One region of the Paracoccus sp. UBA5162 genome, then DNA from elsewhere that is predicted to be linked to it. Evidence: riboswitches for the same ligand, from Rfam matches in the RefSeq annotation. Region 1 holds a riboswitch; the other holds the start of a gene.
What was found. A riboswitch is a leader RNA that binds a small molecule or an ion and turns the genes downstream of it on or off. The one in region 1 is predicted to bind thiamine pyrophosphate.

Region 1 (3,599 bases):
CATCCCGGCCGTCTCGATCCAGCCGGCCCGACCGTGCGCGATGGCCAGCGCCAGGGTCAGGCACAGCGCCAGCGCCAGCACGGCCGAAACCAGCGCCATGATCACCGATCGCAGCGCGGCGGCCCAGACCTCGGGCGGCAGGGCGGGGATGCGGGGTAGGCCCTGCACCGTCACGCCGATGATCGGCCACAACAGGAACAGCGCCGCCAGCGCGATCGACAGCGCGTCCGCGCCCAGTCGCCAGCCCGCCGGTCCGCGCGGACCCTGTGCCTCGTCCAGCCCCGTTCCGAAGGCAGCGGGGATGGCGATCCAGCGGGCCAGCGTCATCGCCGCGATCGACAACCCGATCTGGATCAGACCCAGCGTCGCCGCCCGCCCCAGATCGAAATCAAAGCGGAAGGCCTGATAGATCGCCAGTTCCACGGTCGTGGCCGAAGGCCCGCCGCCAAGCGCCAGCGCGACGGTGAAGCTGGTCAGGCAGACCAGGAACACCGCCAGCCAGACGCCCGGCAACACGCCGCGCAGCATCGGCCGTTCCAGATGCCGCGCCATGTCGGCGGGCGCGAAGCCCAGGCTTTCGGCCAGACGAAATCGTTCCGCCGGAATGGCCTGCCAGCCCTGCAGGATCAGGCGCACCGACAGCGGCAGGTTGAAGAAGACATGGGCCAGGATGACGCCCTGCCAGCCATAGACACTGAATTCCGGCAGGCCTGCCGCGCGCAGGCCCTCGTTGATGGCGCCGTTGCGGCCGAAGACCGCGATCAGTCCCATGATCGCGACGATCACGGGCAGGATGAAGGGCGCGCCCAGCAGCGTGACCAGAACCGATCGTCCCGGAAAGCGCCGTCTGGCCAGCGCGCGGGCCACCGGAATGGCCAGCGCCGCCGACAGGCCCGCCGATACCGCGGCCTGCCAGATCGTGAACCAGACCGCCCGCCAATCCCAGGGGCCCAGCCCGGACAGCCCACGTGCCTGCCACGCGACCGCCGCAAGGGTGCCCAGGATCAGCGTCCCCAGGCCGGCCGCGACGGCCGCGCCGCCGGACTGGTGTCTTATTGCGAGAATGCCCGCAGCCATTCATCCAGCGCCGGTTTGCGAAGCGCCTCGGCCTCGTCTTCGGAATAGAACAGGGTCTTTTCCGGGCGCGGCAGCTCTCGCATGACCCTGGGCCATTCGGCCTCGGGCAGTTTCGCGGGCAGCGACCAGTTCGCCAGCGGGATCGACTTCTGAAAATCCGGGGTCAGGATCCAGTCCATGAATTTCTGTGCCAGTTCCGGCTGGTCGGTGCCTTTCAGCTGCGCGGCCAGTTCGGCCATGAAATAATGACCTTCGGGAAAGATCGCGGCGCGCTTGGTCGTATCGTCTTCGGCCTCGATGTGATAGGCGGGCGAGGTGGTGTAGGACAGCACCATATCGGCCTCACCCTCGGTGAACATGCCATAGCTTTCCGACCAGCCCTTGGTCACCGTCAGCACCTTGGGCGCCAGCCGGGCCCATGCCTCGGGCGCCTCATCGCCATAAACCGCCTTGACCCAAAGCAGCAGCGCGAGGCCGGAAATGGAAGAGCGCGGATCCTGGATCACGATCTTCAGATCGTCGGGCGCGTTCAGCAGGTCTTCGAAACTGGCCGGCGGATTGTCCAGCCGCGTCTCGTCATAGACAAAGGCCGTCTCGCCCCAGTTATAGGGCAGGAAGATGTCATCGGTCCATTCCACCGGCATCGACATGGCCGAGGTATCCTGCCCATGCGGCGCGAACAATCCCGAGGCGCGCGCCCGCGCCGTGACATCGGTATTCAGTCCGAAGACGATGTCGGCCTGGGTGTTTTCGCCCTCCATCAGAATACGGGGCAGGATGTCGCCGGTCACGAAACGAAGGTCGCAGTCGCAGAACGCCTCGAACCCTTCTTCGATCCTGGGGCCGGGGCCCCATTCGCTGGCGATGTAATCGCCGGCATAGACGGTCAGCACGGGCTTGTCCTGCGCGGCGGCGGGGGTCGCGGCCAGCAGGGCGAGGATCAGGGTCTTCTTCATCGCTGCCTCCTTTCAGACGGGGTTTCGAAAGAAAGGGCAGCGTCACCTTCCCTCCGCCGGTGTTAGCCGGATCAGGTTCAACGGGTCCGCGCGTCGCGTCTCAGCCGGTATGGCCCCCCGAGGTGGGTCTGAATGTAGTGGTTCCACAGCCCGGCGCAAGCGGATAGAACCGCCGGCAAGGACAGACGAAGGACCGGCATGAGCGATCAGCCCACACCGATGATGGCGCAGTATCTGGCGATCCGGGACGCCAATCCCGGCGCGCTTCTGTTCTATCGCATGGGCGATTTCTACGAGATGTTCTTCGACGACGCCGTGGCCGCCGCCGCCGCCCTGGACATCGCGCTGACGAAACGCGGCACCCATGAGGGCCAGCCCATCCCGATGTGCGGGGTGCCGGTCCATGCCGCCGAAAGCTATCTGCTGACGCTGATCCGCAAGGGGTTCCGCGTCGCCATCGCCGAACAGATGGAAGATCCGGCCGAGGCCAGGAAACGGGGGTCCAAGTCGGTCGTTGCCCGCGACGTGGTGCGGCTGGTCACGCCCGGTACCCTGACCGAGGAATCGCTGCTGGAGGCACGGCGCCACAATTTCCTGGCCGCCTTCGCGACCGTACGCCAGGACAGCGCACTGGCCTGGGTCGATATCTCGACCGGCGCGTTTCAGGTAATGGAATGTCCGCTGCCGCGCCTCGGACCCGAACTGGCCAGGCTTGCGCCGCGTGAAATTCTGGCCTGCGAAGGTGCGGGCCTCGGCGATCTGGCGGCGGAATCGGGCGCCGCCCTGACCGATCGTCACGCCGGCGCCTTCGACAGCGGCGCGGGTGCTCGTCGGCTCTGCGCGCTTTACGGGGTCGAGACGCTGGACGGATTCGGCACCTTCGGGCGCGCGGAACTGTCGGCGATGGGGGCGATCGTCGAGTATCTGGAGATGACGCAGAAAGGCAGGTTGCCGCTGTTGCGCCCGCCTGCGCGCGAACGCCACGGCGCCGCGATGCAGATCGACGCCTCGACCCGGCGCAATCTGGAATTGACCCAGGCCTTGTCGGGCGGGCGCGAGGGATCGCTGCTGGCTGCCATCGACCGAACCGTCACGGCGGCGGGGGCGCGGCTGCTGGAACGCCGCATCAGCGCCCCCAGCCGCGATCTGGCGCTGATCCATGCGCGGCACGACGCGGTGGCGCAGATGGTCGATGATCCGCGCCTCGCGACCGATCTGCGCGAGGCACTGGCCCGTGTGCCCGACATGGACCGCGCCCTGTCCCGTCTGGCGCTGGACCGGGGCGGACCGCGCGATCTGGCCGCGATCCGTGCCGGCCTGACCCAGGGTGCCCGGATCGCCGCGCGGCTGTCCGGCGATGTCGCGCCGATCCTGCGCGACGCCGCACGCGATCTGGCCGGACATGACGATTTGATCCATCTTCTGGAACAGGCATTGGTGGCCGAGCCGCCGCTGCTGGGTCGCGATGGCGGTTTCGTCGCGCCCGGTCACGACGCCGATCTGGACCAGACCCGCCGCCTGCGCGACGAGGGGCGCGGCGTGATCGCCGGGATGCAGGCCGATTAC
Region 2 (3,599 bases), on a different contig from region 1:
TGTTCTTGGCATTCAGGATGTAGATGCCCAGCCCGCGCGCCGCCCCGGCATATTCGGCAAAGATCGCCGCGACGACGGCATAGGTGATCGAAATGCGCAGACCGGCGAAGAAAAAGGGCAGTGCCGAAGGCAACCGCGCGCGGCGGAAGATGGTCGCCCGCGATGCGCCCATCGTCGCCAGAAGCTGCTCGATCTCGGGCTCGGTCGCCTCGTAGCCATCGACCAGCGCCACCAGCATCGGAAAGAACGTGACCAGCGCGACCAGCGCGATCTTGGGGCCAAGGCCGAAGCCGAACCAGAGCACGACAAGCGGCGCGATCGCCACCAGCGGCAGCGTCTGGCTGATGATGAAGACCGGAAACAGCGCCCGGCGCAGCGGACGCGCGAAATCGATCAGGACCGAGAACGCAAAGGCCGCGCCCAGCGAGACCGCAAAGCCCAGCAGCGTCGCCTGGATCGTCGGCACCGTATTCGCCCAGATCACCTGTCGGTTCGCCGCCAGTTGTCCGGCGACCCGGCCGGGCGATGGCAGGACGCTCGGCGGGATCCCCGACAGGCTGACATGGATCTGCCACAGCGCGATCAGCGTGCCGACCGACAGGATCGCGGGCAGCGCGCGCGTGACGCGCTCGCGCATCGTGGGTTTGGGCATCGGATCAGGCCGCGGAGGGACTATTGGCCGACACGGTCAGGTCGATGGTCACATGCCCTTCGGGCGGACCGAAGCGGCAGAACGCCTGGGCGAGCGCGGCGAAGACGGGACCGGCATCGCCCCCGAGTCGCGTGCAGAAGTTCTTTGCGCGATCGAAGACGCCGCTGTCGCGAAGAAACTCGATGCAGCCATAGATTTCGGCCATGTGGTCGCCGCCGCCCATGACATAGAGCGAAAGCTGCGCGGCTGCGGTTTCTCCGGTTTCGGGGGCGTCGCGCAAGGCCTCTTGCGCTGCCGCCTGGCGCAGGGCCAGGGGCTCGCGGGATGTGTCCATCGCGTCGCTGCGGCACATCGGATCGTCGGGCTCGCCCGGGCAGCCGCGCGACAGGGTTGCGTGCAGGACGACATGGGTGCGCGTGGCGGCGGCGGCGACGAAAAGGTCGCGGATCGCGGGAAACAGCACCTCTGGCGGACCGACCAGCAGGGTGGAGATATCGTCGGTTTCGATCCGCAGCCGGTCGCGATAGGGCCCAAGCGCGGCCAGCGCATCGGTGATGACGTCGATGAACCTGTCCGTCATCGGGTAAAGGGAAATCTGTGCGCCGGTGAACATTCGTTCCTCCTTGCTCCGCTGGCATGACCCAGATCAGCTTTGAGGGTCCGCAGGCGTCGCGCCCGCATCTCAGCCCCGGCCATACGGGGCACCCCTGTGGATGGCTTGAAGTGATCACAGACCGCAGCCGGGCGCAACCGATTCGCTCGGACCGATCGCGGCGCGCGCGAAGGCTCATCGGACCAGATCAGGCTGCCGCCGGTCAAGGCGGCGTCGCCCCCGCCACGACCGCCGCGGGATCGCCAATCCTGCGGTCGCGCCCGGCAATGACCGGAGGACACAAGCAGCGCGGGATCCGGCCCATGAATGACGCCTGCCGAGGCCGGGGCGTCGCGGCCGGCGCCTCGCGCCGGCCGTTTCCGCGTTACGCTGCGGCTTCCGCCGGGAGATAGTCGATATAGCCCTTTTCGCCGCCCGCATAGAAGGTCGAGGGATCCTGCGGGTTCAGGGGCAGTCCCTCGCGGAACCGGCGCGGCAAGTCCGGAGTGGCGATGAAATCGCGTCCGAAAGCCGCCGCATCGGCGCGGCCCTGGCCCACAAGGCTGCGGGCGCTGTCCCGGGTCAGCCCTTCATTGGCGATGATCGGACCACCGAAGGCGGCCTTGATGGCGTCCAGCAGGCTGTCTTCGGCCGGATGTTCGCGCAGGCACAGGAAGGCCAGGCCGCGCTGGCGCATCTGGTCGGCGACGCGGGTGAACAGGGCGCTGCGGTCGCTGTCGCCCATGTCGTGCGAATCGGCGCGCGGGGCAAGGTGAAGGCCCACCCGATCCGCGCCCCAGACCCCGATTGCCGCATCTGCGATGTCCTCCAGGAAACGGGTGCGGTTTTCAAGGCTTCCGCCATAGCGGTCGGTCCGCCTGTTGGTGCTGTCTTGCAGGAACTGGTCGATGAGATAACCGTTCGCACCATGAATCTCGACCCCGTCGAAGCCCGCCGCCCTCGCGTTCTGCGCGCCCTGGCGATAGGCTTCGACGATCGCCGGGATTTCATCCGTCTCCAGTGCCCGGGGGGTGACATATTCCTGCTGCGGCCGCACCAGGCTGACATGGCCCTCGGGCCGGATCGCGCTTGGCGCGACCGGCAATTTGCCGTTCAGGAACAGCGGCGCCGAGATCCGCCCGACATGCCACAATTGCAGAAAGATCAGCCCGCCCTCGGCATGGACGCCGCGGGTCACCCGTGCCCAGCCTTCAACCTGCTCCTGGCTCCAGATGCCGGGCGTATCGGCATAGCCCACCCCCATCGGCGTGACCGACGTCGCCTCGGTCAGGATCAGGCCGGCGCTGGCGCGCTGGCGGTAATATTCGGCCATCATCGCATTCGGGACGCGGGATCCGCCGGCGCGCGCGCGCGTCAGCGGCGCCATCACGAGACGGTTCTTCAAGGTCACGGCCCCGAGTGTCAGCGGATCGAAAAGGGTTGGCATCTGGCGTCCTTTCTGCCTGTCCTGTGCTTTGACCATTCGACCTGTGCGGCGGGCCGGAGGTTTTCAACGGCGCGCGGCGCAAGCTTGCGTCCCATCTGGCGCATGGCTTCAGGTGCCGTGGCGGATCGGAAATTGTCGCAGGGCCCGGCGCTGATCGGGGTCCAGCGCCTCGGGGCGGATGACGCTGGTATGGATCGAGAAGACCACCGCGCCGGTTTCGGGCAGGCGGAACAGACATTGCCGCTCGACCCGGATGAAGGGCGCGGGGTCGGGCGGGATGCGGTCCTGTTCCTCGGTCAGGGGGTGGTGCAGCGGCGCGTCGGAATGATGCGCCGTGCCGCGCATCAGGCCCGGACCGGGGCGCAGCCCATCCAGCAGCCGCTGGACGCGGCGGCCGATATCCTCGGTATAGGACGCGACGGGGCGATGGATGCGCATCATCGGGCGCATGAATTTCTGCGACAGGGACCAGCCCGCAGGAAAACACAGGATCGCGCCGCCCAGCACATGCCGGCCATCCGGGCCGGGGATCATCAGGCACAGATCCTCGGCGACAAACCGGCCCAGCGTCATCAGCGGCATCTGCGGATCCGGCAGCACGAGAACGCCATCGGGACGCCGGACCGCCGGGCCGCAATCATAGCCGCGGTCGGGCAGCAGGCGCATGATCCGGCGGTAAAGCTCGGCCGCGGCGGGACGGGCGTCTTCGTGCAAGGCGTGCACGCGGCCGGGCCGGGTGGCGATCAGATCGTCGCGCAGCGCCATCTGAGCGGCGAAGGCATCGTCGGTCAGCAGCCATTCGGCCTCGGTCACGGGAATGGTGCCGGGCAGGCGCCTTGTGCGCGGATCGGCCCAGGGCGCGAAAGCCAGCCGCTGTTGCAGGATCGTGCTCATCTGCCCGCATCATG

Region 2: another riboswitch for thiamine pyrophosphate. It lies ahead of B4A72_RS08920 (YkoF family thiamine/hydroxymethylpyrimidine-binding protein); the one in region 1 lies ahead of B4A72_RS15185 (thiamine ABC transporter substrate-binding protein).

What each region holds. Positions count from the first base shown of each region.
Region 1 covers NZ_DHXG01000093.1:2,374-5,972, forward strand. The annotation lists gene B4A72_RS15180 (thiamine/thiamine pyrophosphate ABC transporter permease ThiP) at 1-1,077, opposite strand, end outside; gene B4A72_RS15185 (thiamine ABC transporter substrate-binding protein) at 1,053-2,033, opposite strand; TPP riboswitch at 2,065-2,163, opposite strand; gene mutS (DNA mismatch repair protein MutS) at 2,232-3,599, shown strand, end outside.
Region 2 covers NZ_DHXG01000058.1:22,012-25,610, forward strand. The annotation lists gene B4A72_RS08915 (ABC transporter permease) at 1-652, opposite strand, end outside; gene B4A72_RS08920 (YkoF family thiamine/hydroxymethylpyrimidine-binding protein) at 657-1,265, opposite strand; TPP riboswitch at 1,258-1,371, opposite strand; gene B4A72_RS08925 (alkene reductase) at 1,630-2,691, opposite strand; gene B4A72_RS08930 (heme-dependent oxidative N-demethylase family protein) at 2,800-3,585, opposite strand.